2 regions of the Alteromonas sp. 5NW40-0090 genome follow, and region 2 is predicted to be linked to the other one. Evidence: riboswitches for the same ligand, from Rfam matches in the RefSeq annotation. Region 2 holds a riboswitch; the other holds the start of a gene.
What was found. Region 2 has a riboswitch for thiamine pyrophosphate ahead of thiC (phosphomethylpyrimidine synthase ThiC). Riboswitches for the same ligand answer to the same signal wherever they lie in the genome.

Region 1 (16,355 bases), on a different contig from region 2:
GTAATAGGGTTTGGTGAAACAGTCTGCGAAGGTACTTAGTTTCCAAGGCGACACTTGTGCCTCTTGATGGATAGCATGCGCTTGTTCTATGTGCTCGTCGAAGCCTTGCGGCGGCACGATGGTCAATTTCATTGACAAGACTACTGGCCGTTAGCGGAGTGGTTTAATGCGCCTGCTACGCTGATAAGCTGCGCCCACAGCTCCCGTTTTTGCACAGTTGTGAGTTTAAGTGGTGTGGCTGGCAATATAATGGCTGTTTCGGTTACTGATAGCGTACGGCCAATCATTATGGTGCTAGCCCACTGAGACGGTATACCCAACTGAACACAGGCTAGCTGCAAGTCTTTTAGCCATTGCTGTGATTTCGCTTTCTGTTCGGCACTTAACGGGATACCTTCAGGCGATACCGGCCCTTTTGCGGCAATAGACTTTGTTGAAGACTCTTGCGAGGTAACCGCATTGTCGAAAGACGGCGAAATGTTGTGTGACCGTGAAACGCCTGTTTCGGTTTGCCCTACTTTCCCTTCATTGTGCGATGCGCTAGGTGTGGAAAGTTTTGCAGCCCCGCCGTCTTTAGGCTTAGCCTTATCTTTCGCGCTACTGCCAACATTTGCCCGCAACTGAGCAAGCCGTGATTGCTTTTCTTCTTGAGATATTGGCGTTGAAGGCGGCTTATTGGTTTGAGCGTTTTGGCTGTAAGGAATTTGGGTCAATGAACTACTAGCAGTGCCGACGTTGCGTTGTGTTGCATTGGCGTTGTTTTGTTTCGCTTGGTCTTCCTGCTTTAGCTCAGTGTAGGCGTCTTTGGTGATCCAAACCGGGATCCCCATTTCTTGTAAAACCGCCTGCTGATATGAAGTAAGAGACATTGCGCAAAAACACCTAACGTGGATAGTTCATTATATTTGTTTAGTTTACTAAAGTTGCAGGCTTGGTTGAATAACTATCGCGTTCTTTTACTCGGATTGCACCTGCTGTTTAATGCTCAAGCGCTAATTCATAAGGGTTGTTCGCGAATTTAAAATGCCTAGCCCTTGGTATAAGAGGAAATAAAACAGCTGCAGCAAATTAAGCACTAGCAACAGAAACCAATAAAATTTAAGAAGAATTTAACAAAGAAACGATTTAAGATTTGAACGTAAACGTTCGCAAGAAGAGAAAGTGGCAGGGGTGGAGGGACTCGAACCCCCAACCATCGGTTTTGGAGACCGCTGTTCTACCAATTCGAACTACACCCCTAGCGCGCTGTGCATTATACGGATGACATTAAAAAGGTAAAGCCTTTTTATCACTACCATGCACTGCATGCTTAATTAACACGCAATGCGCTGTTTTTTCAATCGAATAACACCAAATAGGCTTTATCCATCACCTGTGTTTTGTCTTATTGCCCGCTTTTAAACCGACTTCTATGCAGCGTCACTTTAAATGCGGAGCAGTTTATGACAATTAGACCTTATTGGCGTTAAGCGCAGCAAACCACAGGTCATTAGTGATAGCGACAATCTCGGTGTGCAGATCAAATTTCGCTATCGCGTCGCGCTCATCGATATTCATTAGCTTGGCGTAATGCTTAACGAGCTCTCTACTTTCATTGATTTCAAGTTTATTGATAAGGCAGCAACTTGCTAAATCGAAGTAGCGGTTTCCCATGGCGGCATATTCCCAATCAATAATTTTGAGTGAGTTATCTGCGCTCAGTAATAAGTGATTAGTTAGCAAGTCATTATGACATAACACATAGTCGTCATCGTCTTGTTCACTTTTTATTACTTGTTTCCGCAATGATTGGGCTTTTAGATAAAGCTCACTGCTCATATTAAGCTGTGCAACATTAATATAATGCTGCCATCTTGATGCTAAATCTAATGGCCTAGCGGTAATGGGCGAAGAATGAATACGAGCAAGAGTGTTCGCCAGGTCAAACGTTGAAAGCGTCGCACTTTCACTGTGCTCTAGCCACTGCTCAACCCAGATGGTTTCATCATCGCTTAACCATATAGGTTGCGGCGCTACTCCCAACCTATAAAGCTGTTGCTGCAAAGCAAATTGGTGCGCACGATTAACTCCACTAAAGTCATCATCGCCCATCCATTTCACCGCTAAGTCGACAGGGTTATGATCCGACTTTGGTTGCCCACTACTTTGAAGGTTATTTGCAATCAAGGATAACTGACTATCTGCGAGCTCTTGAACGCGGTAAACGTGATTTACCGCTCCAGCAGGGTGTGACGAAATTTTCGCACTGTCGCTAAGATTAAGCGCCTTTTGCAGCGTGGCGATGATATCCAACCTGTTCACCTTGTTTTTTATATTGTACTAGCCACTGGTAATACCCAAATACCGCAAAACCAACATAGCCTAAGAACAGGCAAGCAGATAATGCATAACCCACTTGCAGGTATAAATAGGCGGACGCTAAATTGATGAAAAACCAATAAACCCAGTTTTGCAGGATTTTATGCGCCACCATAAATGTTGTGACTACACTCAATAAATTGATACTCGCGTCTAATAGTAGGTACTCACTATTGAACTGTGAGCCTGCCACCTCAGACAGAACCCAAGCGAGCAATAACATACTCGGCACAATGAGCAAATGAGCCCAGAGAGGCCAATGAAGCACTGGCTTAACATCGCCGTCTTCCGCCCCTTTCGACCACTGATAATAACCGTATCCCGCCATTATCATATAAAAGAAGTTAAGCGCAGACTGAAATGGCAAAGTCACCTGCCAAAATAGCCAGGTGTAAATTGCGGTACTTACAAAGGCGCACAGCCAACACCAGCTGTTCTGTTTTGCGGCTAACAGCACATAGGCAATAGCGAGGACAACCGCTACCCACTCTAAAAGCGAAGTAGCGGCAATTTGTGAGGTAAACTCAGAAAAAAAGCTAGCCATCAAGATGATTTTCTAGATTGCATGGCATCGAAGTTCAGGAACTTGGCTACGAAAATAGCCTGCCCCACCTCTTCATGGGTCCTTTGCATTTCTTCACCAAGTACTTTCATAACCACACCATAGTCACCTGTAACCTGCGTGCTGGTTGAACTTGTTGAAACTGTAATATCACTATAGCTATTTAACCTATCAATGAAATCTTGAATAGGTGGAATGTATTCGTTAACCAATGGGTACAACGACAGTTCAACCATAACTTGCATGTCTGTTTCCTTTTATTTTAAAACGCGTACTTTACAGTAACGCCAAACTGACGACCGTTACCTATTTGGTAATATGGCTCATCGAAGGCATACTCATCGCGAGGGTCGTTGCTGAAACCACCGAATCCACGGGTGTAGTACTCACGATCAAACGCATTTTGTACCCACAGTGATGTCTGCCAATCACCGTGTAACACCACAATCTCCGAATTAACCAGCGTAGTACTTGGCGAGGTTACATCATGGCCGTCAGAAAAACGGTATTCGCTTTTGTAATCTACATCTACACGCCAAAGCATGTTATCTGTAAGTGCGTACTCACTATACAGGTTTGCGGTCCACTTAGGTGATTGAGCCTGTCTTTGCTCAGACACTTCAGTACCGTCTGCAAGCGTATACCCTTCAAAGGTAGCGCTTAGGTAACCAACACTTGCATCAAGCTGCCATGCATCACTAGCAATCCAGCTAAGCTCCAGCTCGGCCCCTTTGTTTGTGCCTAAATCAGCATTATCGATAATATCTACAAACCCTGCTGTACCGTCATCGCGAGTGATAACGTCAAAATCGCTCACCTGGGTATCTTTTCTATCCATGTAGAAAATTGCAGCGCGAGCAATTAGGTCAGGCGTAAGTAATGGGCCCTTAACGCCTACTTCGTAGTTCCAGTTATACTCTTCGTCGAAGAATCGCTGATTGTCGTTCACGCGGCTGTCGGGGTTAAAGCCTGCCCCTTTATATCCGCGTGAAATACTGCCGTAATAGAAGTGATCGCCCTGTGTATACTGAAGCGCGACTTTCCCGCCGACCATGGTGGTATCGAACGCGCGAGTAAGCTGGTTGTTATCAGCGTAATCAAAATCGTAGTTTTCGACTCTTAACCCTGCTACAAGTACTAAATCTTCGTTCAAACGACTTTCAGTCTGAGTATAGATAGCGGTAGTCGTAGGCGTATATTCACTGGCAAAGTCACTATCCAAATAAGTGTACTGACGTAGCAGCTTTTCTTCCGTACTTTTATAAAATACGCCTATTGTCCAGTCAGTCATACCATCAAAAAGTGCGGCACTGTCAGACGACACGAAACGCATCTCTCCGGTCTGTGTTTCTACATCGCGATAATAGGCGTCAAAAGACGTATAACCCCACGGGTGAAACCCTGTGAATGTCCAGTCTTCATCGTAGCCATAAGCAATATTATGAGAAGCATGGGTGGCAATTAGAATAAAGTCGCCCGCAGCTGTATTGGTTGTAGAGCGCGCGCTAACAGCGTGGGTTTGGTGTTCGTCAAATCCTGGTTCATCAGACAGCGTTTTGTTGTCATTGTCTAGCGAGAATGCATCGTAACCGTTATCGATATCGTACCAGCGATAAGTAAGTGCAAGTGTGGTTCGCTCATCTACGCTGCCTTCAACGGCAAAGCGCAATGCGGTCTCATCAATATTATTGGTGTCACTTCTATCTAAAAAGGTGTTTTCTACAAAGCCATCGCTACGGTTATGCACCAGCGCTACGCGATAGCCCCAGTCGGCGTTGATATCGTCGCCAGTGGCACCTTCAATGCGGTAACTGTCTTTGTTACCAATGCGGGCTTCAACGTAGTCTGGGGCGTTGCTACCCACGTCATTACTGGAGAGTTTAACCGCACCGGCCAATGCACCTGTGCCGTATAAGGTAGCCTGAGGTCCGCGATATACCTCTAGTTGTTTAGTATCAAAAATAAGACCTGCCGCAGCAAGGCCTGAAAAATCAAATTCATCGACGATAAAGCTTACGGAAGGATTGATAGGCTCGGCGAACTGACTACGCTCTCCAATACCGCGAATTTGCACAAAGCGTCCGCGAGACGCACCAGCTGCAAAGTTTACGTTTGGAATACTGTTTAGCACACTGTCGATATGGCTCGGCTGTCTACTGCGAAGACGCTCTTGATCTAAAATGGTCGCGCTAGCACTTAACTGGTCGAGTGTAGTTTGACGAAAATCACCAGATACGACGACGCGCTCAATATCTGATGGCGTGCTATCTGAAGTGTTACTTACATTGGCGTGTTGCGCATAGGCCGCAACGGAACTAGCAAGCAGTGAAAGTGTGAAAAGTGTTTTATACATGGGATCTCTTATTCTTATTTAAGAAAAAAGATCCGGGTCTAACGGCAGGTGATAAGGCTATATTGTGAACCATCCCTACGCCGGTATTATCCGGATCAGGTTTAAGGGTTCCCACGAATGTGGATCTCAGACCGAAAACGGACACCCCTTGGTATAGTGTTGCGCTGCTAAAACTAGCAAACTCAACATCTGCGACGGAGTCTACCAGTTCGATACACGCCGTCAAGCAGATAACACATTAAGCTAAGGTCATAAATTTTATATGATATAAGGCGTAAAGAGCCAAGGGCTATTCAGCACCAATATTCATATTAAGACGACGTACTTCATCGTCAGTCTGAGCCTTTAACCCTTCCAAGGTTTTGCCGTGTGCGGTTGGTTGACGGGTATCTGGGTCAACTTTTACAAAAACGATATCGTCTGCAAAACAGATGGTTTTTTTCGTTGCTTTGTTACGAACCAAACAGCTTACAGTTATAGACGTGCGGCCCACTGCTTTAGTTTCTAAACCAAACTCTACAATATCTCCCTGCATAGCCGGTGATTCAAAGCTAATTTCACCGATATGCTTGGTAACCAAGCAATTAGTTTCTAACTGACAAATTGCCCAAATTGCAGCTTCTTCGTCTATCCATTCTAACGCGCGGCCACCGAACAACGAATTGGCGTAATTAAGGTCGTTTGGCATAACTAAACGCCGAGAAAGAAAGCGCATTCGAATTCCTCATAATAAATCGCTACTATAGCGTAAGATTATACCGAAAAAACTGATTCATGGCGCTAACTCAATTACGCGAATGGCTATTAGCCCCTTATTGTAAAGATGGCTCAAACGTCACTCCCCCGCTCCACCGAAAAATGCTTGTTGTCTCTGGCGGAAATGCTTTCTGTAATGCCGCACTTTGCAGCATACACTCGCTCGCGGATGACGTTTCATCTATCAGCATTGCAAGTTTTACTGGCAACACGCTGAAAGGAAAAAAGCGCAAACAGGTATTAGGTAGCGAATACGACATGGCTATCTTGGACTGCCGCGATACTTTCAAGCCAGGAGATATGATGGCTGTAGCAGGCACTGTTAAACGCAAAGGTTGTTTAGTAATTGTGTGCCCAGATTTTAGTGAATGGGTCGAGAATGTTTCTGTGCCGTTTATTTCAGAAGGTTTTACGCTTTCTCGCAGCCGATACCTTGCTCGCTTTATTGAACGCCTTCGGAATAATGCTTATGTAGCCTTTCATACAGAAACTAAAACAATTCTGCCTGATATAGAAAGGTATCGCGCAGAGCAAATATCCAAGCAACACGCTTTTAAAAGTGCGCTGTTTAAAACACAAGAACAACAAGATGCCTATGAACGTTTATATCAGGCATTCTCAGTAAACCAATTAAATGCTCTCGTCACTGCTCCAAGGGGACGAGGCAAATCTTCTCTATTAGGTATATTCATTGATAGCTTGATCAGCGAAGGGAAAAACGTGCTGCTTACTAGCGAGCAAGTGAGTAACGTTACTAACCTAATGTCGCGTATTAATAAGCACAAGGGTTCAATGCCCTCCTCACTTTCATCATCTTATGGCTCCTCTGATGATAAAGACCAAATGCCAGTTAATCACAAAATAACACCTTTAGGTTCGGTTAAATGGGTGCCCCCTGACAGTGAGCTTCTCTATGGCAGCTGTCCTTCTTCTGATTGCAATAACAACACCCGTTTCGATCTTGTTGTGGTTGATGAGGCGGCGTCCTTACCATTACCTGTTGTGGCACGTATATTGGCCCATAACCCACAGTGGGTATTAAGTACTACTCTTCAAGGTTACGAAGGCTCGGGAAATGGTTTCATTCACAAACTCATACCTAACTTACCCAACACTGTTGAACATCTAAGTTTGTCGACGCCGCTGCGTTGGTTTGATAAAGATCCTGTTGAGAGGTTCTTAAATCACACCTGTTTGTTTGAAGAATATTCCGAGAAAGATACCCCGTGTCTTTCCCCCCCTGAAAACCGAACTAATAACATCGCTCATATAGAACAAGAAGACAGTGCGTTGTTAATGAAGGAATGTAGTTTCAATATTTGTTCATTTGAAAATATAGCTGAACACATGCTTCAACAAGTGATGTCACTTCTTGCGCTTGCACATTACCAAACAACGCCTGACGATTTCATGCGTTTATTAGACAGCCCTGACGTGCTTGTTGCCACAATTAAAACAGAAAGGTTAGTGCTTGCTGCGGCGATAATTAATATTGAGGGAGGTAACAGCTTGGGCACTTTATCTTGTGAGATTGCGTCGGGGCGTCGCCGTCCTCAAGGTCACCTAGGTGCACAGCGGTTAACATTGCTGTCGGCAGACCCTGAAGCCGCGACGTTTAATTACTGGAGAATTAACCGTATAGCAGTGCAGCCAAAGCACCAAGCCAGAGGGATTGGTAGCTACCTTGTTCAAAAATTGATTGAGACAACGCATGGTCAAGCCATTGATGCTATGTGCACGTCGTACGGGACAACAGCTAAACTTGACAAGTTTTGGTCTAATAAGGGTTTTCACATTGTTGATTATGGCAGAAAACCAAACAAAGCCAGTGGAGAAACCAGTGCTTTAGCTATCTTACCCAAAACCTCTAATGCAAAAGCTATGGTTGCGAGGCTTATCGCGTTGAAAACTAGCCTCAACAGTGCAGCAAAACTAGATGAACTTCCCCATTCTGTTCTTTCAACCTATGTAAACAAGCTTACTCACTTTACTCAAGGAACACGCACACTAGACGATGTGTGGCCCATCTTAAATAAGTTAGCTTGCGAAATACAACCGATAAGCAACACGAATGACCATAAGTCGCGTCGAAATAGCGAAGGACAGAAATACAGTAACTTAGCTCTAGAGCGCGCAGAATTGCTTGCTCTACTCAATAAGCTAGTTAACATTATAAAATCAGAGGGTTACTTGAAAGCACTCTTTACAAGTTCTGATAGAGAAATAGGGTGTATCAAGGCGTTATTAGAAGAGCACGATATAAAAGTAAACGGATTGAAAGAACTCACATCCTTAATTAGAACGACTGTCCAGTCCGCTTTCGATTCAATTAATCAATTTATATAACGCTATTCAAAATAGTTCTGAATGCTTCTACTGTTCGTTGGTAAACGAATTTATACTTTTATTGCTTCACCTTTGGGGCAAAAAAGCCTTAATTAAAGACAAAAAAAAGCCTCCCGAAGGAGGCTTTTGAGCTAAATCCGAATATTAAATATTAATACCGCGGTTTTTAGCTTTTTCCTTAATGTAAGGTTCCCACGCAGCCGCGTTACGGCGTAGTGAGCGATCTTTCTTAGCTTCTTGAACATGCTTGTAAGCAGACCTAAAATCGCCCGCGTAGAAGTTCGCTTCCATTAATGTGAAGTGAATTTTCTCAGGGTCTTCAGCACCACGTTCTAGAGCATTTTCTAGAGCTTTGATAGCGCCTTTATAGTCTTCAGCTACAAGAAGAAGCGTACCTTGCTTACGATAATGCTCAGGGTCTGAACTCTTAGCTGCAGCTTGTGCATACAAGTTTGCCGCTGTTTTGAAGTTCTTAGCCTGGTGATACGCGTTAGCAATATTAGCCAGCATATCTGCATCGTTCTTAAGCAAGCCGTCTTTCATGTGCTTTTCAAGCAACTTCGCAGCCTTGTAAGGCATACCGTTGCTTTGATAAAGCTGTGCAAGCGTTTTGATTTCTGACTCTTTCTCTAAATAGCCCTGCATGTAAGCAAGTTCTAGTGTTGATAGACCTTTCTTATAGTCTTCAACCAAGATGTAGAAAAAGCCTAAACGAGACCACCAAGTCTTTTCCTGTGGGAAAGTTCTTACAAGATCTTCCGCAACAGCAACTGTCTCGGGGTACATTTTACGCTCGTAATAAGACGTTAACTTCAGTACATACGGGTTTTTGTTTGGCTCTTCGTACAAAGCAATCGCTTTGTCAGCTGGCTCGACCATCTTGGCTAATTGCTTAGACTCAAAATAGGCTTGGGCCAAACGCGTATAAACGTCAGCATCTTCCTTACACGTGAAGTCCATCCACGCGTTATACCATTTAATGGCATCGGTGTACTTTTCTTCCTGCATACTCAAATCACCTAGCAGTTTAAGTGTTTGAGAGTGCTCAAGGTCGTTTAGTACTTTAGGTTCAACTGATTCAACCAGATATCCTAAAGCTTTACCGCCCTGACCTTCTTGCGCAGCAAGTAAGTTACCAATGAAACGCTTTACGTACGCTCTATCGAAATCGTCTGATGCGTCGATTTCATATAGTACGTTTAGTGCTTCATTGACTTGGTCTTCATTGTAAAATTCAAAAGCTTTCTGAACTTTTTTACCGGTACGCTCACCTACAAGCGTTGTTTTTCCTTTCTCATAGCCAGGACAAACAACAGGTGCTGACTGCGCTAGAGCAGCGGGTGCTGATAGCACCGCACCTGCGCCTAGCACTAAAGCAACGGCTGACATTTTGAATGTACGTTTCATCATGATCATTGCTCCAGTTTAAAGTCTAGCTGTACGAACATGCCAGGTTGTTTAACCGGCTTGCCATCAACGATCTTAGGCTTGTATTTCCACTTACGTAGAGCACGACGTGCTTCACGGTCGAATACGCGCTTAGGTTCAGCTTCGATAACTTCGATATCTTCAACACCACCAACTTCGTTGATAGTGAAAGACAGTCTTACCCAACCTTCACGGCCATCGCGGGCTGCATCAGGTGGATATTTCGGGTCGATACGAACGATAGGTGTTGCTTCACCATCACGTTGCATTGCACCAACACCACCAATGTTTACACCAACACCACCTGTGTCGATAGCTGGAATAGCTAAGCTAAAGCCATCTGCATCAGGTTCCGCGGTTTCCGGCTCTACTTGCTCCATTTTAGGAGGCTGTGGAGGCGGTGGCGGCGGTGGTGGTGGAACACGAGTACGCGTTTGCGTCTGGTCGTCTGGTTCCTGCATTACAATATCGATCACCGGTGCAGGCGGTACTTCGTCTGCTGGTCTAGATGAATTTTCAATCAACTTGGCCATTAGAACGAACAGGGCAAATGCAACCGCAGCACCTAATACAATAGATACAAGTATACGTAACATCTTATCCCCTTGCCGCTACCGAGACTCGGTTAACGCCAGCGGCTTTAACCTGATCCATAATTTCAACTACTAAACCATGCTTCGCTTTTATATCAGCTTGAATGATTACGTAGTCAGTTGGCTGCTCGGTAAGCAGTCTTTCAATATTCGCTCTTACGCTGTCCGGCGCTACTTCACGCTTGTCTAGCCATACATTTCCGTCTTCCGTTACGGCGATGAAAATGTTTGCATTTTTGTGAAGAATCGCCTGGCTCGCATCTGGCTTGTTGACTTCGATCCCTGCTTCTTTAACGAAAACAGTGGTAACGATAAAGAAGATCAGCATGATAAACACGATATCCAACATGGGCGTCATGTCGATCTGTGCATCTTCTTCCTCGGTTCTGACTTTTCGAGCCATAATCTCTCTCTCTAATGATGTGGCAGGCTATCAACTAGCCCTTCTCTTGCCAGCTTCACTTTCGCTTCAAGACGTGAACTGATGAACAGCCCAGATAGCGCGGCTACCATTCCCGCCATTGTCGGGATAGTTGCCATAGAGATACCAGCTGCCATTAGGCGTGCATTGCTGGTGCCCTGTGTTGCCATTGTCTCGAAAACACTGATCATACCGGTTACTGTTCCAAGTAGACCGATTAATGGACACATTGCAATAATGGTTCTGATAATCAGCATTCTAGCGTTTAGATCGTCTGACGCTTGAGAAATCCACGCGTCACGGATTCTATGCGCATACCATGATGTGGTATCTGCTCGGGCATCCCAATTCGCGATGATGTTTTTCTTCACCTTTGGGAAGACCGAGGTTAAATACCAGTAACGCTCAATCATTAAAACCCACATAAGAAAGAGCGCGGCAGCAACGAAGTAAAGTACGTCACCGCCGGTAGCGATAAAGTCCCTGACCGATTCGAATAATCCAATCAGGTAATTCATATTACGCTTTCTCCGACTCTGAGTGAGCAGCTACGATACCAGCAGTTTGCTCATCAAGAATGTGGATGATTGACTTGCTACGAGAAGCTACGATGCTGTGAGTAAGGATTAGAGGCAGAGCCGCGATAATACCTTGAGCAGTAGTTACAAGAGCCATTGAGATACTTCCTGCCATCATACGTGGGTCACCAGTACCGAATAGTGTGATGGTTTGGAACGTCTCGATCATACCTAGTACTGTACCTAGTAGACCTAGTAGAGGTGCAATCGCTGCGAAAATCTTGATTACATTGATGCCGCTTTCAATTTTTGGAAGCTCGCGAAGAATCGCTTCATCAAGTTTAAGTTCAAGGTTTTCTGCATCAGCAGTTTTGTTCTCTTGGTAAACTTTAAGGATACGACCTAGCGGGTTGCCTTCAGAAGGACTGTTAACGTTCTTAAGCTGTGAACGCATTTTGCCACCGGTGATCGTAAGCGTGATCATTTTGTAAACGCCAATTAGTAGACCAATCGCTAGCATAAGCGTGATTGTGTAACCAACTGGGCCACCTGCATGGTAACGCTCAGACATCGTTGCTTTCTGCTTCAATAGACCAAGGATTGCACCTTGAGATGGGTCAGCGAAGAAAGGAACGAAACCAGAAGTAGCGTCGATTAGATCGTCAGCAGATGCTACGAAGTGACCATCAGGTTGACGACCAAGAGGCTGAACAACTTCAGCTTCAGCGTCATACGCTAGGTAACCAGCTTCGCCAACAAGGTTGAATGTACCAACACGAACAACTTCTTGCTGTGAAGAACCGCCGTCTAGATTAACTACTTCTGTAGTGAACTTAACTACTTCACCACCTTCAGTCATTTCTTTTTGAAGCGCAAACCATAGGTCTTCTAGTTCTTTAATGTTTGGAAGACCTTTAGAATCTTCTGACATTTCAGCTAGGAACTGGCCACGGCCAGGGAACTGTGCACTAACGATAGACGTAGAGATACGGCCGTAAGCTTCAGAAGATGCTTGACGTACCACACCGAACATTTCACCAAGTGTACCTGTTGCTTGGTCAAGCTCAGCTGCTTTTTCGTTTAGCGTTACTTCGTTGTCTGAGAATTGCTTCTGTAGACGGTCGCCACGAGCTTGTTCAGCTTTAAGGTCTGCTTGTGCTTTGCGAAGAAGCGCTTGCTTGTCAGCACGTGCTGATTGGAACTCAGCTTCGCGTTGCTTGTCTAGACGTGCTTCAGAAACACGGTTCTGTTGAACTTGGTCTAGAAGGTCTTTCAGGCTCTTTGCTTCCTGAGCCTGCGCTCCGGTTGCTGCAACTGCAACTGTCGCAGCGGCTAAAAGAGATTTGAATACTGGTTTCATTAACAATTACTCCGCTGCGCTAATTGGTAGTTTAATCAGATCCGCAGGAATGACGTTGTTAGCCATTTTAACTGCGTCAACAACTGAAGACAGATACTCGTCACCCAGTTTTTCCCATGCGCGGCTTTCGTTGTTCCATACCCAAGCATGAGTCTGGTCAAGAGAAAGTGCAACTAGCGCCGTACGACCTAGGTTGAAGAAGTCAACAGTAACTTCTGTACCTGCGTCGTCGATAGTACCTTGGTAAGAGTTGATCTTAGTACCGTACTCAACTTCTACTAGGTAGGCTTCTAGTACCTGACGGAACTGCTCAGAAACAGTAACGTTGGAGTTAGCCATTAGATCGCGAAGACGCTCAACGCGCTGTAGACGCTCGTCTAAGTGAATAGGACGGTCTAGCTTAATGAACTGCTCTAGGCTGTCGATCATGCGGAACATAAGAGGAACGATGCCCTGCTTAGTTTGCTCAATACTGTCGATTTGACGTTGTAGAGAGTCGATACCGCGCTGCTGGTCTGCAACAAGGCTAGCGATATAATCGTTGTATATCTTAAGGTTTTCTGTCTCATCTACTGTTTGACGATACTCAACAAGTAGTTCTTGAGACTGTTCAAACAACGTGTTGATTTTTTCTTGAGATTTCGCTGCAGCCGCGTGGATTTTCGCTTCTTCTTTATGAAGATCTTCAAGCGTATCTGCAGAGACTGCACTACCTGTTAGTGCGAATGCACCCATAACAGTAGAAGCAATAAGAGTTCTCTTGCTCATTTTGGACATAGTTCCCAACCAAATTTCTTATTTGAATCCTCGCCGATAAGGAAAATATTCGGGCAAGGGGCGTATAAAACTTTCACAATTTTGTTTCAGGAATGTAGCGCTGACATCAAAAGCCAGTACTACGAACGTAGTATACTCACACGGAATGTTACGTTTAGTCAAGTAACACACTGTTTACACCTAACAGATTTTCGTTTAACTGCTCGTTTTCCGTTCAGTTAGGTTGAATAAGCATTCAAAATAATCTTGCATAATTCTAGCCACATCTTAATCGTTTAATAATTACTCAAAACTAATACGTTTAAATGCACGAAAATGAAAGATAGGTGCAAAAGTGCGCTGCGCTTTGCACTAATATTGATCATAAAAAGCCATCATTATTGTTGCAAGGCACCTTATATTGCCGGTATTTGAATTTCAGATGACAGTGTTTTTAATCGTAAATGTTAAATAAAGCGTTGAAAATTAACATTGGCTTGCCATGCACAATTTGTTATTTATACCGCATCCATACATTACAAGAATGATTACAACGTGAGCGCACCTGCATATAGCTATACAATAGATGACAAGCCAGTTTGGGTATTCGACGATTTATGCACCCTAGATGAAGCAACTGGTATATACAAGGGTTTAGAGATAAGTGCCTTCAAGCACACAGAAATCGCACGCCCTGACACGGCGCAATACAAACACTGGGCGGTAGAGCTAAGTGATACACAGGTGCGAGGGCTGGCAGTTTATCAACACGCTATTAGTGAAATATTTAATACCACAGGAAAGCACTACAAGGCATATCGCGGTTATGTGAATTACGCGTCTTACGGAGACATGCTGTTTACACACACTGACTGTTTACCTGAAGCAGACGAACTTACTGTACTGGTTTACCTGTGCCCGGAATGGGATATTGAATGGGGTGGCGAAACGCTTTTTTATAACAGCAAAAATGATTGCGTTTTCGCCTGTACGCCAAAGCCTGGCAGAACTGTTATTTTCCATGGGGCAATTAAACATGTAGGCAGACCACCAAGTCGAATTTGCTTCATGCCGCGATATACCCTTGCTTTTAAGTTAGAGCCAGCTTAAGTCGGGCTCTTAACTCGTTTTATCTGGCACGATATCAAAAGCGACGGTTAATCTTTGCTCATCAGTTACAATTGGATTTGTGCCGTGCCACATATAGGAAGGGAAGAAAGCAATATTTCCCTCTTTCGGCTTCACTGCAAAGTCTTCTGGCATTTCGACGCCACTTATATCTGGCCGCCCGAAGACCAACCAACCGTTGCCATTTGTTTTAACTTCAGCCGGTACGTCCACATACAGAACTCCACTCAGCCACCCTTCTGAATGATAGTGAGATTTGTGAAATCCTTTCTGTCGCAACCTTACCGACCAACTGCCGATAAAATCAATGTCTTGACTCAGACGGGATAAAAATGGATGTTTTTTCTCTTTAGTAAGTGTTGATAGAAATGATTTAGCCCTAGCTTCAATTGAAGTTTTTAGCTCTTTAATTACTGGGTGCGCTGAATCGAGAAGGTTTTCAAATGTCTGAGAACCATTGCGAAGCGATTGCCCAATAGGATGCTTTTCGTTGTTGTGCAGCGTATTGAGGTGCGCTTTGAGGATGTTTATAAATTTTGTGTTTGTGTCCTCGTTTCCTAACAACGGCTGCACACTCACAAACCTTTGATAATCGCATAACTGATTATATTTGGCCTCATCACCATTAGCTTTGTACGCTGTAGATAGTAATGTCCAGTAGCCCTGATTAAGGGGCGCAATTCGGCACACAAGCTCGAGCGCTTTTACAGCCTCTTTGTACCTTTTAAGACTTAATAATGAGTAACTTTTCTCAATCAGTAAAGGAAGCGTCTCTAGCGTGGGATTAGACGCTTTGACATTAACGGTTGCTAGCGCTTTTTCAAAATAGCCAAGCTCTCTTAGCGTATTTGATAAACTGGCCGCTACGGCAATTTGATAAGTAGGAAGTTTAGCTTCAATGAGCTTTTCTAACCATAGCTTAGCTTTATCGTACTCTTCTACCCTAATCATAAATTCCGTATAAGCTAAAATTAAATCAGGGTTGTTAATTGATAAGTTTGCTTCTAAATAAGAAAACGGCGTTTCCAGATTTTGAACCCAAGCTAAATGAGCATATTCTTTATGCAAACTTACGCTAGTAGGAAAAAGCCGTATCCCCTCTTTATAAGTGGCGAAGGCCTCATCCATTGACCCCTTTAATGCTAATACTGCAGCTAGATTCTGGAACAGTTCTGCGGTTGGGTTTCCCGTCGATAACGCTTGTTTGTAAAGCGATATTGCTTCGTCGAACTGGCTATTTTTGCGTTTGATATTTCCTAAGTTATTAAGCGCTTTTATATTTTGTGGTTCGGTGTCTAATAATTGCTTCAAATAACGTTCAGCCACATCATCGCGATGGTCCTCTACTAAAATTGATGCCATTAGCAGCAAAACTGTGTTTTTGTTTGGCTGTGTTGTCAGCAGCTGATGACATTGCTTTTCAGCTTCACAATAGCGCTTGGCAGCATAAAAAGCCCTAGCTAAATTATATCTGTAATCAAACCCGTTAGGCTTGATTTTTAGGGCTTTTGTAAACCATAAAATAGCTTTTTCGCTTTGCATTTTGTCGAGGAACAAATTTCCATAGCTGTTCATTAGGTCAGTAGACTGTGGAAACAGCTTTAAGCCTTTCTCAAAGACTTTACCAGCGTCATCAAGTTTACCTATTTTCCTTAACGCACTGCCGTATAATTGAGAGACTACAGGGTCTACACGAACTAACGCCCCGTTTTTTTTTAATGTATTAATTACAAAAAGAAAATCCCCTCCGTTAAAAGCATTAATGAGGGTTGGAAT
Region 2 (16,355 bases):
GCGTCATCGCTATTAGCGTCATCACAAATTATTAAAGGCACACTATTAAGCATGGCCGTACTGCTCCTTATGCCCTATCCATCTATTTATAATGGCTTGAGCGTGAGAGGGGTATTTGTCCCAAAGGGTATAGGCAATTTCCTGAACCTTTGGGATAAGGGCGGCGTCGCGTACTAGGTCTGCTATTTTAAGTTCGGCCATTCCCGTTTGCTTAGTACCCATAAATTCACCCGGGCCACGAATTTCCAAATCGCGCTGGGCAATATAAAAACCGTCGTTAGATTCGCGCAATACGCCAAGGCGCTGAGTAGCGGTTTTCGATAGCGGGCTTTGGTACATAAGTACGCACTGACTTTCCACCGCACCACGCCCTACTCGGCCTCTAAGCTGATGAAGCTGTGCTAAACCCAGTCGTTCAGGGTTTTCTATGATCATGATACTGGCGTTTGGCACATCTACGCCTACTTCAATAACCGTAGTTGCCACCAATAAGTCCAGTTTACCGTCTTTGAAATCAGCCATAACCTGCGCTTTTTCAGCGGGTTTTAATCGCCCGTGTACTAAGCCAACGTGTAAATCTGGCAGCGCAGTACGCAAGGTAACTGCAGCGTCTTCTGCTGCCTGACATTCCAACACTTCCGACTCGTCAATAAGCGTACACACCCAATAGGCTTGGCGGCCGTTTTCTTTACAAGCCTGACGTACGCGCTCTATCACATCCGCGCGGCGCGTATCGGGTAGCACAACGGTTTGTACCGGCGTTCTGCCCGGTGGTAGTTCATCAATTATCGAGGTGTCTAAATCGGCATAAGCTGTCATGGCCAGCGTTCTTGGAATAGGCGTTGCCGTCATAATTAGCTGATGAGGGTAGCGACCTTGCTGTTCGCCTTTATCGCGTAGGGCCAAACGTTGATGTACACCAAAACGGTGTTGTTCATCCACAATAACCAGCGCTAGCTGCTGGTAGTTTACGCTTTCCTGGAAGATGGCGTGAGTACCCACCAACATTTGAATGTCGCCAGCTTCTAAGCGCGCTAATACTTCATTGCGGGCTTTACCTTTCAGCTTTCCAGCAAGCCAACCTACTTCAATACCTAAAGGTTCTAGCCAGCCACGAAAGTTATTGGCATGCTGTTCTGCCAACAGCTCAGTAGGTGCCATTAACGCTACCTGATGCCCTGCCCCAATGGCTGATAGTGCAGCCAGTGCCGCAACTAAGGTTTTGCCCGACCCTACGTCCCCTTGTACAAGGCGCATCATAGGCCGAGCGTGCTCCATATCTTTTTGTATATCTTCCACTACCCGAGCCTGCGCACCCGTTGGTGAAAATGGCAGTTGAGCGAGCATTTTATCGATAAGCGGTTGATTCACCTTAATAGGAATACCAGGCTGGGCGTCAGATAGCTTGCGTACTTTCAACACACTTAGGTGGTGTGACAATAATTCTTCCAGAATTAACCGATACTGAGCCGGGTGCAGCCCCTCTTCCATTTCGTGTACGTCTACATCGGGTGGCGGGCGATGCACCAAATGAAGCGCCTCATTAAGGCTAATTTGGTCATCGTAAATGCCGTCGGGCAGCAAATCGGCCAGCGCCCCTTTATCCAAAAGCTTTAAAGCTTGATCAGTCAAATTGCGAAGGGTTAGCTGTTTTACACCGTCGGTAGTGGGATAAACCGGGGTTAGTGATTCTTCAGTGGGCGGGGCATCTTCATCCACAAGCTTAAACTCTGGGTGCATCATTTCAATGCCCCATTTGCCAGTACGCACTTCGCCGAAACAGCGTACCGTGTTGCCCGGTGTCATGATTGAACGCTGCACTGCGCCAAAATGGAAAAAGCGTAAGGTTATGGTACCCGTACCGTCGCTAAGCTTAACCACTAGCATGCGTTTTTTGCCGTACTGAATGTCGGCGCTCATTACCTCGCCCTGCACGCTTACATGGGTAAACGGACGGCACTCTGCCACGCTGTAAATACGGGTTCTGTCTTCGTAGCGATGAGGAAGATGAAACAGTATATCTTGAAGGGTAAACAAGCCTATTTTGTTAAGCTTTTCTGCCACCTTTGCGCCTACGCCTTTAAGCGCAGTAATGGGTGTAGTGGCCAGTGCTTGCATCAAGCGACATCCTTCTTTTGAAACATTAACTATTTAACCTTTGAATTGGCACAAGCTGGTGTTATTCAACATGTTATAGAAAAAGAAGTGTAAAGGATTGTTGAGGGGTTGGCGAGTACGCTTTAGGCCAGTTTTTTACGCTGGCCTACATACAGATGAGAACATAACTAAAAGCGAAACCAAGACATTAAGTCCTAGTCAGCTTCGAGCGCGTTAGCTTCTGCTTTTGTGATCTGCATTTCTTTCCACCAGCTATCGTCGGCATCCACTTCGCCAATGGCGTTAATAGCAGGCAAAGGCAAACCTTTGCGCTGGCAAAGTTTATACAAACGCGGGTAACCATTTTGAAAGGCCAATGCTTGGCACTCTTCTTCTGGTAACTGCTGAGTGTTATACATGCCCGCAATGGTACGTTGGCGTTGGGCTTCATATAACACCAGCGCAGCGGCTACCGATACGTTCAATGACTGCACCATGCCCATCATAGGAATAACAATGTCTTGATCGGCAATGGCTTTCGCCTCATCAGAGGCACCGTATTTCTCTTGGCCAAACAAAATAGCCGTAGGCTTGGTGTAATCAATATCACGAAAATCGACAGCGGTATCAGATAAGTGGGTGACTAGCACCTGCATGCCTTGGCCTTTTAGTTCAGCCATCGCGTCGTTAATATTATCGTGATTGGTTTGGCGCACCCATTGTTGGCTGCCCATAGCGGTGCCGCGACGAAACTGGTATTTCTTTTCCCACACGGTGTGAACGCGATGAATACCCACTGCATCACAGGTTCTCACTACTGCAGATACGTTATGTGGCTTATGTACATTTTCAAGGCAAACCGTAAGATCAGTTTGCCTTCTTTCCAGCACTTGTCTTATGCGCTGGTAACGCTCAGGTGACATGGCTTACTCCGGCAGTTCCATTACACCATCAATTTCAATTTGTGCACCTTTAGGCAATGCCGACACCTGAACGGCAGCACGTGCAGGATAAGGCTTAGTGAAATAACGGCTCATGATTTCATTAACCGTTGCAAAGTGACCTAAGTCGATAAGGAAGATGTTCACTTTCACCAAGTCGTTCGTGGTGCCGCCCGCCGCGTCACACACCGCTTTAATGTTCTCAAAAACTTGTACCGCTTGAGCTTCAAAGTCGTCAGAAACCATCTCCATGGTTTCAGCAACCAAAGGAATTTGGCCGGAAAGATAAACGGTAGTGCCTGCTTTAACTGCTTGGCTGTAAGTACCAATAGCAGCAGGTGCCTTATCGGTCTGAATAATAGACTTAGACATAGTAGTTCCTAAATAGTGTAGTAATTAGTGTCGTGATTGACTATGACGAGACACTTTCTGAACTTCTGGCATGGTGCGTATTTTCTTCATCACGCGGGCCAAATGCACACGGTTGTGCGTGGTAAGTTCTAGGTCGATAAAATAGATATTACTCTCTTTTTCTTCAGTTTGCAGGCCAATGATATTGGAATCGCACCCTGAAATAGTGTTCGTTAAAGTTGCCAGTGTGCCCTGATGGTTGAACAATTCTATACGCAGTGACGCTTTGAATTCACCCTGCGGATTGTCGTCCCATTGCATAGGCAGCACGCGCTGTGGCTCTTCACGGCTAAGCTTGCGAATATTGTTACAGCCAGTTTGGTGAATGGTCATACCGCGACCTGGGCTTAACACTGCAACAATCTCATCATCAGGTATAGGGTGGCAGCATCGAGAATAGTGAACAAGCAGGCCTTCCGTACCACGAATAGCCACATTGCCTTTTTTGTCAGACAGATCCGTTGTGCTCTCGCCTAATAAACGGCGAGCCACGATAGCACTTAGTTCGTTACCTAAGCCGATATCTACCAATAGGTCGTCAAAATTAGCGTGCTTGGTTTCTGCCACCACACGCTCAATATCTGCATTAGGAATGTCATCTAACTTCACTGTGCCTAATGCATGACGAAGTAGACGGTTACCCATGTTCACGGCTTCTTGAGAATGCTGTTTACGAAGGTATTGACGAATACGGGTGCGCGCTCGGGCACTCACCACAAAGTTTAGCCAATTCGCATTAGGCTTCGCTTTTGGCGAGGTAATAATTTCTACGGTTTGGCCGTTTTCAAGAGGCTTACTTAAGCTAAAGTTTCTGCGCTCTACGCGCACGCCCACGCAGGTATTGCCCACATCAGAGTGCACTGCATACGCAAAGTCAACAGCGGTAGCGCCCATTGGCAGCTCGATAATTCGCCCGTCTGGTGTAAACACGTAAATTTCATCAGGGAACAGGTCAGTCTTAACCGATTCGATGAATTCAAACGATGAACTGGCTGACTGCTGAAGTTCAAGTAAGCTTTGCATCCACTTGCGTGCGCGAAGCTGAGCGGTGGTGCCATTATCGCCTGGCTCTTTGTAAAGCCAGTGGGCCGCCACTCCTTTGTCTGCCATTTGATCCATTTCCTGGGTACGAATTTGAATTTCCACAGGAATGCCGTGCGGGCCAATTAATGACGTGTGCAACGACTGATAGCCGTTGGTGCGCGGAATAGCGATATAGTCTTTAAAACGGTTTTCAATTGGCTTGTACAAGCCGTGCATTGCACCGAGTGCGCGATAGCAGTTATCTACAGATTTAACCACTATACGAAACGCATAAATATCCATTACCTCGTTGAACATCAGTTCTTTATTTTTCATTTTACGGTAAATGGAATACAGGTGCTTCTCGCGGCCTAATACATCAGATTCAATCTCGTAGGCATCAAGACGCGTATTGAGCTCTTCACGAATGTTTTCAATGATTTCTTTACGGTTGCCTCGGGCCTGACGCACAGCAGATTTCAGTGCACGATGGCGCATCGGATACATGGCCTGAAAGCCTAAATCTTCAAGCTCATTTTTAATATCGTGAATACCCAAACGGTGGGCAATTGGCGCATAGATTTCGAGTGTTTCTAAAGCTATCCGACGACGCTTATCTGGACGTAAAGAGCCTAGCGTGCGCATATTGTGAGTGCGGTCGGCAAGCTTGATAAGAATAACCCTGATGTCTTGCACCATGGCCATCATCATTTTGCGGAAGTTTTCCGCCTGCGCTTCTTGCTTGGTACTAAAAGCAAGTTTATCTAACTTACTAACACCTTCAACCAGTTCGGCAACGGTATCACCAAACGCTTCAGCTAAATCTTCTTTGCTGTAATGGGTATCTTCAATAACGTCGTGAAGAAGTGCCGCCATGATCGTTTCGTGATCAAGGTGCATGTCGGCCAGTATGCCGGCAACAGCTACAGGGTGAGTAATGTACGGGTCGCCACTTGAGCGCATTTGTCCATCGTGCGCTTCTTGGGCTAGCACAAAAGATTCCTGAACCTGCTGTACGCGTTCAGCTGGCAAATACTCTAAAACTTTCTGCTTTAAACCTTCAAACAAATACACAGTGAAGCGTGACCCTTATCTAACGTTACAACCCTAAGAATACGTTTAAATGCGCAATAAGCCAATACACCAAAAGAAAAGCGCCAGTGCTTTTTTCAAAGCACTGGCGCTAAAATACAGATCAAACCGTTAAAAATAGGTCTTATTGGTCAGATAGGATATTTGCTACTGAAGCAAATTCAGCGTGTTCTTGCTGTTCTTGAGCTTGAAGTTCTGCTTGTTCAAGCGTTGCAGCAGTTACAAAACCTTCTTCAATTTCACGAAGTGCTGTAACAGTTGGCTTGTCGTTTTGAACGTCAACCATAGGATCTTTGCCTTCAGTGGCAATTTGACGTGCACGGCGTGCAGCAACAAGCACTAGGTCAAAGCGGTTACCAATTTTATCTACGGCATCTTCTACAGTTACGCGAGCCATGTATTTCTCCGAAAATTAGGTTGAGCAAGTTATTCAAAAAACGGCCGCGTAGTATACACAGATACGTGGCGCGATCCTAGTATTTTGTTTGAATTTGAAGCAGTCAGATCGTGCAGATTGGGCAGCGATCGCCTGATGTTAAAACAAAACACCTATAATGTCGTTAAGCTTACGCGCTGCCGAGCAATTCGTCCAATAGCACTTGATGACGCATTTGCTGTTTTACTGTGCGAAGGCGCTGCGCTGTTACAATGGCTTCTAAGTCATTTAACGCTGTTGCAAAGTCATCATTAATGATTACGCTATCGAACTCATTGAAATGAGACATTTCCGCCACAGCTTGTGCCATGCGCCCAGCAATCACTTCGTCGCTGTCCTGACCGCGGTTATTTAGGCGCTGCTCTAGTACGTCTAGCGACGGTGGAAGAATGAAAATACCACATGTGTCTGGCATAAGCTTTTTGACTTGACGCGCGCCCTGCCAGTCAATATCTAAAAATACATCAATACCGCGATGTAATGTTTGCTCGATAGTCACTCTTGATGTGCCGTAATAATTACCGAACACTTCTGCGTACTCAAAAAATACACCTTGTTCGATAAGTGCTTCAAACTGTTCTCGGCTTACAAAATGGTAATGTACACCGTCTACTTCACCCGGACGCGGTTGACGCGTGGTGTGAGACACAGACACCTGCATAGGCGTGGCTGTATTGCCTTCATACTTTTCCATAAGCGCCTTGATAAGGCTTGATTTTCCTGCCCCTGAAGGAGCAGCAAGTATAAATAAATTGCCGAGTAGTGAAGCCATAGGATATTAAAATTCTATCAAAATGTGGTTATTTCAAGTGGCAATGATAGCATATGAAGCCATTGCGCCGTAACTGCGATTATGAGGTTTATCCATTAATGATATGGCCGTTACCATTGCAGACTGGTGCTAGCAAAAATTAATAACAATAATAATTTTCTAAAAATGGTGGTGGCAGAAAATGTACTCTGACCACGTTTCTTGGAAAAGACAGAGATTGCCTGTGAGAAAGGATAACCATTGGTGATAAAGCAACAACAAAACTAGGAAATAAAGAATGACTCAGCAACTTCTGCCGTGCGTAGAGATAAACCCTTCCACTGCGCCTGATGCCTGCGTTATCTGGCTACACGGTTTAGGCGATTCTGGCCATGGTTTTGCGCCTATCGTGCCTGAACTTAAACTCCCCGAATCGATGGCGGTTAAATTTCTCTTTCCCCATGCGCCAGAGCGCCCTGTTACAATAAACGGCGGCATGCGAATGCGCGCATGGTACGACATCAAGTCATTAGATTTTGAAAGTCGTGCTGATTTAGAGGGCGTAAAAGAGTCTGCTGCGCAGGTAGAAGCACTTATTGAGGCGCAAATTGAAAGTGGTATTCCTAGTGAACGTATAGTACTTGCTGGGTTCTCTCAAGGCGGTGTTATTGCCCTTCACCTAGCCCCCAGATATGCCCGCAAGCTTGCTGGCGTTATTGCGCTATCAACTTATATGTGCGAGCCATCGCTACTTGCCAGTGAGGCAACAGACACCAACCGTGAAACCCCAATTATGATGGCCCACGGTGAGCAAGACGAGGTAGTGCCGGTATTTATGGGTAACGCTGCTTTTAAAACGCTCAACGAAAATGGTTTTAAAGCCACATGGCAAACCTACACCATGCAACATAACGTCTGCATGCAAGAACTAAACGACATCAGTGCTTGGCTTCAGAAGGTTTTAAACTAAGATTTACGATGCCTTACCCAGTGTGATAGCTAGCTGTAACAAAGCTAATTATCACACTATCTAATTACCACACTATGTCGAGCACCTTTGTGGTTATTACCGTTATATTCACGCGTTGCGTTCGTACTTGGCATTAAGATGCCGAACAGGTCGTCTCAAACATCTCGCTATTCAGCAACGCGGTTTCTGCCCCCATTTTTTGCCTTATAAAGATTATCATCGGCTTGTTTTAAGCTAGCGTGAAGCTTGTCTTCGGTAAGCGCGGTTGCCACGCCAAAGCTGGCGGTTATGTTATGGTTGATATCACCTTCCGTAAATGGGCTCTCTTCAACTACTTTTCTCATTTTTTCGGCAAGTTTTACGCCTTGGCTTAACGATGCAAGTGGAAAGAGTACTAGGAACTCCTCTCCTCCGGTGCGCGCAACAATATCAGACGCTCTAACAGCGCTTTTGATAACGCTTGTAAAGTGAATAAGTACCTCATCACCGATATCATGCCCAAAGGTGTCGTTAATTTTCTTGAAGTGGTCTATATCGACAACCACTGCGGTTAGAGGGAAAAAGGCACCTGGGTCTTTCATAGCCCGTTCAAAAAAAACGGTTTCTAAAAAGCGTCTATTTGGCAATTTAGTTAGCGGATCTGTATTAGCCTGCCTCATGCGCTCTAAGTTTTCACGCAGCATTTCTTTTCGGCTTTTGTGCCAAAAATTTTCGCCAATAAAAGCAACACATATAAAGCAAAAAGTGGAAATCAAAAACCGAGAGACATGCTCAGCAGGATATTTAGCCACAATGACGTCTTGGTTATAGAGCATGTAAATCGAGAGCCCAACGGTGACTGCAACATAGAGCATAGCGGGTTTAAATCGCACCACAATTATTTGAATAAAAAGTAGTGGGAATATGAAGTACAAACCCGTGTTATTCAGTCCGCCGGTATAAACCAAGGCATTGATGGTGAAAAGAACAATGAGTCCAGCGACATAATAAAAAACATCACTTTTTGGGAAAATATGTGAGAGCGCAACGTTAAGGTAAATAACGGTGGCGGATGTAGCCAATACTCCGACCAACAAAGGATTATTAGTACCCCAATTAAGCCATGCCATGAACGCTATAATGGTGCCACCAACGTAGGAAATAAAATATAGCGTCAGTTTGCGCCTTTTTATTTCAGCATCGTCTTGCTGTGCGTTTCTTAATAATTGTCCTATTGGCGTGTTGTCCATACTAACAACTTTTCCCCTCGCATGCTTAAGTAAACATTTTGTCCACACAGCATAGACGCATACTTCCTTAACCGCCAAGTAGAAAACTGCGCCTAATTTCAAACATTAATACAGAAAATGCGTATACTACGAGGTACTTCGTATAACGTTGTGTGTTACATCGTTTAAGTTTCTTTTTTACAGAGTTTGGAATAGCCATGAGTCACCTCAACACTACCCGCACCGTTCGAATTGCTACTAGAAAAAGTGCTTTAGCGCTTTGGCAAGCAGAGTATGTGAAGGCAAAATTGATAGAGCACTATCCATCAATGACCGTTGAGCTTGTACCTATGAGTACGCAGGGCGATAAAATTCTAGACACACCTTTAGCTAAAATTGGCGGGAAAGGGCTGTTCATTAAAGAGTTAGAGATTGCCATGCTAGAAGGCCGTGCTGATATTGCAGTACACTCAATGAAAGACGTACCGGTAGAGTTTCCTGAAGGCTTTGGTCTGCATGCTATTTGTGAACGCGAAAACCCGTTTGACGCTTTTGTGTCTAACAACCACGATAGCCTAGATGCGTTACCACAAGGTGCAGTAGTAGGCACATCTAGTCTTCGCAGACAGTGTCAAATTCGAAAATATCGTCCGGATCTTGTCATTAAAGACCTGCGCGGTAACGTAAATACCCGCCTAGCCAAGCTCGACGCCGGTGAGTACGACGCCATTATCCTGGCTTCTGCAGGTCTTATTCGCCTTGAAATGGAATCTCGTATTCGTATGCCGCTACCTGCCGACATTTCATTGCCGGCTGTAGGCCAAGGTGCTGTAGGCATTGAGTGCCGTAACGACGACGAAGAGCTAATTAGCTTGCTACAGGCTCTGAATCATACAGATACCAACACCCGTGTTACCGCAGAACGCGCCATGAACGAAAAACTGGAAGGCGGCTGCCAAGTACCTATCGGTAGCTTTGCTACCCTTGACGGCGACGTACTAACCTTAACTGGTATGGTTGGCAAACCAGATGGCTCTGAACTGTTGTTTGCGTCAGCAACAGCGTCACGCGAAAAAGCGACGGATATAGGCATTGAAGTGGCTGAAGCGCTTTTAGCGCAAGGTGCTGGTGAAATCCTTAAAGCACTTTATAACTAAGTTATATTTAGTAGAAGCGCGCATTTCTAATGCACATAGAAATGCGCAGCAAACTTAAAAGGATGAGAGTTGGATAAAATGCTTCTTTTCACGCGTCCACTGCCAAAGTTGAAAGCGAGTGCTTCGGCTTTCGAACAAGCAGGCATTAATGCTGTAGGGATAGCCACTTCTGACATTATTAAAATCTCTTCTGAACAAAAAGCCGCTGCAGACTATGTAGCGTCCAATAGAGTAAACGCAATTATCGTTACCAGCGTGTACGCTGTCGAACCTGTTATTTCTGGGCTGCGCGAATCAGCCTCCCCCTTACCTCTAATTATTGCCGTTGGCGATGCCACCGCAAGAAAATTACAAGCCGGACTTGAAGCACTACCAGCCGCGCAAATAGTCACACCAAAGAACCATACGTCCGAAGGTATACTGGCAATGCATCAGCTTAATGAGGCAAACTGTCAGCATGTCGTTATTATTAAAGGTGAAGGTGGGCGAGACGCCATCGCAAAAGGATTAGACGAAAAAGGTACTTTAGTAAATAGCTTTTGCGTTTATAAAAGGGAGCAACTTGCACGCCCAATTTACACAAAACGGTGGAAAATGGGCGAAGTTAGCGGCATTATCGCTACAAGCGAAGCAATGGCACTGCAACTGATAGAACAATTTGGTCATGCGCTATTAACCTTTAAATGGTTAACAGTGAGTGATCGCATCGCCCTAACCCTTAACAGCAAAGGCGTTAAGGAAGTAGCGGTTTGTCAGCGAGCCACCGATCAGGCACTCATCGCCTGGGTAAAGGATAACTGGGAGTATTGAATGGCCAACGATAATGAAAATAGCCCACAAAAAGAGGAACTCGTAAAAGTGGAAGCTGAAAAAGAAGTAATTGAGTCTTCTGCCACGCAGAGCGAATCGACTGAATCTGGCGCTAAGCAAAAGAAATCATCAGGCAATGGTCTGTTGTGGTTCGTCGTCATCGTCTTATTCTTGGCCGTGTTAGGTATGGCTGGCGCAGGTTACTGGTATTATATGCAGCAGCAATCGGCCAGCGCAGATTCCGCCAACGCACAGCAAAACAACACCGCAAAGTTAAACAGTATTGAGCGCGAGCGTGGTGACATTTTAGCGTCGCTAGAAGCAATGTCGCGAACGAATAAAGCACTGCAAGGCACGGTATCCGAGCTTAAAATACAAAATGAAAAGCTTAGCCTTCAAGCAGAATCTACGCTTCAACAGTTAAACAATATGGAAGGTCGCCGCCCTGCCGACTGGTTAATTGCTGAAGCTGATTACTTGGTACGCATGGCGGGTAGAAAACTTTGGCTGGAAAACGATGTTCGCACAGCAATTTTACTGCTAGTTAATGCGGATAAACGCTTAAAGTCGTTGGCCGACCCATCGGTGCTGCCCGTTCGTGCTACGCTAGCTGAAGATATTCAAACCCTTCAACAGCTAAACCCTGTGTCGCAAAGCTCAGTGGCGCTAGCCCTGACCGGCATGATTGCGCAAATTGATAAGCTTCCCCTTGATACTTTCGAGAAGCCTGAAGACGCCAATGCAGAAGACACCACCTTGTCAGAGTCGGCTGATGACTGGCAGGAAAATTTAGCAAAAGTATGGCGCTCATTGGTTAACGATTTTCTTACGGTTAAAACCATTGAGGGTCCTGTAGAGCCCGTGCTTTCATTAGAAGCACAGTTCCTAGCGAAAGAGCAGCTTCGCCTGCAGCTTATGCACGCGCAAACCGCGGCGCTTCAGGGTGATGCTGGCCTTTACAGCCAATCACTTCAATATGCTCAAACGTTAATTATTGAAAAGTTCGACACAGAAAAAAGCCAGGTAACCGGCTTTGTAGATGCACTACAAAACCTGATTGCTACCGATGTATCGCGCCCAATTCCAACAGAACTAGCGTCACAAAAACCGCTAGAACGCCTTCTGGATAGTCGCGTGAAGCAGGTGTTTGGACAAGGAGCAAGCGCACTATGAAATGGTTAGCTATTGCCCTTGCGGTATTAGCCGCATTCGTTGTTGCACTCATTGTTGGCCCAATGCTACTTGGCGACAAAGGCTACGTACTTATTTCGCTCGGTAACACTGCTATTGAAATGACAGTGATAAGCTTTTGTATTTTAGTGATCGGAGCCGTTATTGCTTGGTATGTGCTATCTCGACTTGTCTTATGGTCGTTAAGCCTGATCACCGGATCACATAAATGGTTCGGCACTTTGGGTGAGCGCAAGCGCAAACGCGCGTTTTACGATGGCTTACACGCTATGGCCGCTGGTGATTTTGATTCGGCGCAAAAAGCCTTAGGCAAAACCACCAACGGTGATTTCGAAGGTGTTAATTACTTGGCCTCAGCGCAAATTGCATTTGCCAACGGCGATTTGGCCAAAGCCCGCTACTTCCTTGTTCAAGCAACTGACTTTCCAAAAGCAAAAGTAGCCGCAACCGTCATGCACGCACGCATTGATGTGGCTGAAGAAAAGTACGATGCGGCACTGGAAAAACTTAACGAGCTTGACGAGCAAGAGCGCGAGAACAAGCAAGTTGTGCAGTTAAAAGCACAAATTCTTGCCAAGCTAGGTAAATGGCAAGTGCTTGAGGAGAATTTATCAGGCTGGCGTAAAGCATTGCCCAAAGCTGATTACACGACGTGGAGCCAGCGAATTGCCAAAGGTAAGTTTGCAGAAATTGCCAGTAAGCAAGGTGCAGTCGAGCTTAAATCGTATTGGGACACCCTTCCTCGTAAGCTTCGTCACGACGATGCTTACCGTGCTGCATACGTTCAGCAGTTGCTTGACCAAGGCATGCATGCCGACGCACAGAACTTGCTAGTTGAATGGCAAAAACGTGGCCCGAATAGCACCCTTTTTCCACTGTTCACGCAGCTTAATATTCCTGATGCATCGCCATCACTACGTTTGCTTGAAAGCTGGATAAAGCAAGACGAAGAGAACGTGTCGCTATATTCCACACTAGGCCAAGTGGCGTTCAATTCAGGCGATGATGTGTTGGCGGAAAAAGCGCTGCTTAAAGCCACTAAAATGCAGTCGCGTAAAGAAGACTTATTGCTGCTTTCTGCCATCAGTGAACGCAAGCATGACACAGCCGCTGCACTTCAGCTTTACAAGGAAGGTCAGCAGCTAGCCAGCTAAATGAACATTCGTTTAGTTTTTTAGTAGTACTTGTATTACCCATAAAATTGAAGATATAGTAAAAAGGAATTCTCAATTCGGGTTATTTCAACAACCCGAATTGACTTAAACAACTTGTCGGAGTGCTTCACTGGTAACCCAGTAAGCTGAGACCGCGAAAGCGGGATCCGTAGAACCTGATCAGGCTAGTACCTGCGAAGGGAACAAGAAAATACAATGTGTGCAATACCAAGCACTAGCTTGGCATTGTGAAGCGAAGTTATTTAGCTGTTGATGATTAACACACCACGCTTTACGACACTATGAGTTACTCATAGACAGTTGTTTAAGTGGGTTACCTAATAAACATCAACACAGGTTAAGCGTGTAATTATCGTAGCCTAATTTGAATGCCTCGCTAAAGTAACGGGTATAGCCCCTTCTGCACTTACACTTTGTATTCTCCTTCACTCCTGACAAGCATTTTTAGAACCTAAATTTAAAAGGTTAAATGCTATGTCGAACAGACGCGAACAACGCCAACAAGCACAACAATTCATTAATGAACTTGCGGGCGAAGCTTACCCTAATTCAACACGCCACTACGAGTGTGGCAGCCGCGACGATATTCGCGTGGCCATGCGCCTAATTCACCAGCACGACAGCCTAGTCGGTGGTACCGAAGAAAACCCTATTTTAGAGCCAAATCCGCCAATTCCTGTTTACGACACTTCAGGCCCCTATGGTGATCCGCAAGAAAACATAGATGTGCACAAAGGCTTGAGCCCACTTCGCCAAAAGTGGATTGAAGAACGCAGCGACACTATCGAACTAGCAGGCGTGTCATCAAGCTTTGCGAAAGAGCGTGAAAACGACATTTTTACCGAAGATTTCCGCTTTATCCGCAGCCGCAAACCACTAAAAGCGAAGGCAGGAAAAAACGTAACCCAGCTTCACTACGCAAGGCAGGGCATTATTACCCCAGAAATGGAATACATTGCCATTCGCGAAAACATGGGCCGCCAAGCCATTAAAGATGCAGAGCTAACGCAACAGCACAAAGGCGAACACTTTGGCGCGAATTTGCCCGACACCATCACACCTGAATTTGTACGTCAGGAAGTAGCCGCAGGCCGCGCCATCATTCCATGTAACATTAATCACCCCGAACTAGAGCCGATGATTATTGGTCGCAACTTCTTGGTGAAAATTAACGCGAATATTGGTAACTCAGCAGTCACCTCGTCTATTGAGGAAGAAGTAGAAAAGCTGGTGTGGTCTACCCGTTGGGGTGCCGATACCATCATGGACTTGTCTACCGGCAGAAACATTCACGAAACCCGCGAATGGCTGCTGCGAAATAGCCCTGTTCCACTTGGCACCGTGCCCATTTACCAAGCGCTAGAAAAAGTAAACGGCGTAGCTGAAGACTTAACTTGGGAAATGTTTAAAGACACGCTGATTGAGCAGGCCGAGCAAGGGGTAGACTACTTCACCATTCACGCAGGCGTATTACTCGAATACGTTCACCTTACCGCGAAGCGAGTTACTGGCATTGTATCGCGCGGTGGCTCAATCATGGCGAAGTGGTGCTTAAGCCACCACCAGCAAAGCTTTTTGTATGAACACTTCCACGATATTTGCGAGATTTGCGCTAAGTACGACGTGGCGCTGTCGCTAGGTGATGGCCTGCGCCCTGGCAGCGTTGCCGACGCTAATGACGATGCACAGTTCTCTGAGTTACGCACCCTTGGTGAACTAACGAAAATTGCCTGGGAATACGATGTTCAGGTAATGATTGAAGGTCCAGGTCATGTACCAATGCACATGATTAAAGCGAACATGGAAGAGCAACTTAAGCACTGTCACGAAGCGCCGTTTTATACCCTAGGCCCCCTCACCACAGACATTGCACCTGGCTATGATCACTTCACCTCAGGTATAGGTGCCGCCATGATTGGTTGGTATGGCTGCGCAATGCTGTGTTACGTAACGCCTAAAGAGCATTTGGGTTTACCTAACAAAGAAGACGTTAAACAGGGGCTTATCACTTATAAAATAGCGGCACACGCAGCCGACTTGGCGAAAGGCCACCCAGGCGCGCAAATACGCGATAATGCTATGTCGAAAGCCCGCTTCGAGTTTAGATGGGAAGATCAGTTTAACCTTGCATTAGACCCCCACACTGCGCGCGCTTATCACGATGAAACCTTGCCGCAGGCCTCTGGCAAAGTTGCGCACTTTTGCTCTATGTGCGGCCCTAAATTTTGCAGCATGAAAATTTCTCAGGAAGTGCGCGATGTGGCTAAACAAACGCAGCAGCAAGAGTTTGATAAAGAAAAAGGCATGAAAGACATGGCCGATGCGTTTAATCAATCGGGCGCTGAACTTTATCACACCGCTGATAGCAAGGTAGAGTTGCCATGACAAACAGCCACCTAACCACCCCAGTACTAGAGCCGCCTAGCATTAGGCTGCCGGTTGTATGGTGCATAGGCGGCGTTGATTCAAGCGGCGGCGCGGGAATAACCCGCGACGCCATTACGCTTGCCAATTTAAATGTTCATGCCTGTGTGCTCACTACACAACTTACTGTGCAATCAAACCAGCATCTGCTTAGCAAAGAAAGTATGAGTGCATCTGCGTTGAACCAGCAGTGGCAAGTGCTTTACGAAGATACGCCACCACGCGCTATTAAAATTGGCGCTATCGCAAACGATGAACAAGCACTGTTGCTTTGCGCCCGTATGCAGTCGTTGGTTAGCCCTCGCCCTTTTGTAATATGGGACCCTGTATTGTGCTCTTCATCTGGAGGTGTATTGAGCGACTTAAGTGAAAGCGTTATCGACGAACTGTTAACCACGGTAGATTTGGTAACGCCAAACATTGATGAACTCGCGAAACTTACCCACCTCTCTGTTAGCGATGATAAAAGCCTGCAAACTGCAATAAATCGACTTGTAGGAAAGGGCGCAAAAAGCGTTTACGTGAAAGGCGGTCATGCACAATGGCAAGAAACCGTATGCGACACCTATTTTTGCTCATCACACTCGCTTTATTTTAGGCAACCCAAAAACAGCAAAGGTGATCTTCGTGGTACAGGATGTATGTTAGCGAGTGCCATTGCTGCATTTG

Region 1: it holds a riboswitch for thiamine pyrophosphate, as region 2 does, so the genes downstream of both, AC27KT_RS01360 (TonB-dependent receptor) here and thiC (phosphomethylpyrimidine synthase ThiC) in region 2, are expected to answer to the same signal.

Annotation. Positions count from the first base shown of each region.
Region 1 is NZ_BAAJLT010000001.1:308,201-324,555, forward strand. It holds gene rimI (ribosomal protein S18-alanine N-acetyltransferase) at 1-132, opposite strand, end outside; gene AC27KT_RS01335 (alanine acetyltransferase) at 141-869, opposite strand; tRNA gene AC27KT_RS01340 (tRNA-Trp) at 1,163-1,239, opposite strand; gene AC27KT_RS01345 (phosphotransferase) at 1,450-2,292, opposite strand; gene pnuC (nicotinamide riboside transporter PnuC) at 2,258-2,902, opposite strand; gene AC27KT_RS01355 (hypothetical protein) at 2,902-3,165, opposite strand; gene AC27KT_RS01360 (TonB-dependent receptor) at 3,183-5,273, opposite strand; TPP riboswitch at 5,329-5,432, opposite strand; gene AC27KT_RS01365 (acyl-CoA thioesterase) at 5,563-5,988, opposite strand; gene AC27KT_RS01370 (GNAT family N-acetyltransferase) at 6,048-8,375, shown strand; gene AC27KT_RS01375 (tetratricopeptide repeat protein) at 8,520-9,785, opposite strand; gene AC27KT_RS01380 (energy transducer TonB) at 9,788-10,399, opposite strand; gene AC27KT_RS01385 (ExbD/TolR family protein) at 10,401-10,799, opposite strand; gene AC27KT_RS01390 (MotA/TolQ/ExbB proton channel family protein) at 10,811-11,335, opposite strand; gene AC27KT_RS01395 (MotA/TolQ/ExbB proton channel family protein) at 11,337-12,695, opposite strand; gene AC27KT_RS01400 (DUF3450 domain-containing protein) at 12,702-13,463, opposite strand; gene AC27KT_RS01405 (2OG-Fe(II) oxygenase) at 14,007-14,561, shown strand; gene AC27KT_RS01410 (2OG-Fe(II) oxygenase family protein) at 14,571-16,355, opposite strand, start outside.
Region 2 is NZ_BAAJLT010000006.1:212,771-229,125, forward strand. It holds gene AC27KT_RS09480 (class I SAM-dependent methyltransferase) at 1-53, opposite strand, end outside; gene recG (ATP-dependent DNA helicase RecG) at 46-2,118, opposite strand; gene trmH (tRNA (guanosine(18)-2'-O)-methyltransferase TrmH) at 2,313-3,020, opposite strand; gene AC27KT_RS09495 (RidA family protein) at 3,024-3,410, opposite strand; gene spoT (bifunctional GTP diphosphokinase/guanosine-3',5'-bis pyrophosphate 3'-pyrophosphohydrolase) at 3,435-5,546, opposite strand; gene rpoZ (DNA-directed RNA polymerase subunit omega) at 5,689-5,961, opposite strand; gene gmk (guanylate kinase) at 6,131-6,772, opposite strand; gene AC27KT_RS09515 (alpha/beta hydrolase) at 7,050-7,721, shown strand; gene AC27KT_RS09520 (GGDEF domain-containing protein) at 7,889-8,950, opposite strand; gene hemC (hydroxymethylbilane synthase) at 9,148-10,086, shown strand; gene AC27KT_RS09530 (uroporphyrinogen-III synthase) at 10,165-10,896, shown strand; gene AC27KT_RS09535 (uroporphyrinogen-III C-methyltransferase) at 10,897-12,069, shown strand; gene AC27KT_RS09540 (heme biosynthesis HemY N-terminal domain-containing protein) at 12,066-13,241, shown strand; TPP riboswitch at 13,350-13,461, shown strand; gene thiC (phosphomethylpyrimidine synthase ThiC) at 13,737-15,647, shown strand; gene thiE (thiamine phosphate synthase) at 15,644-16,355, shown strand, end outside.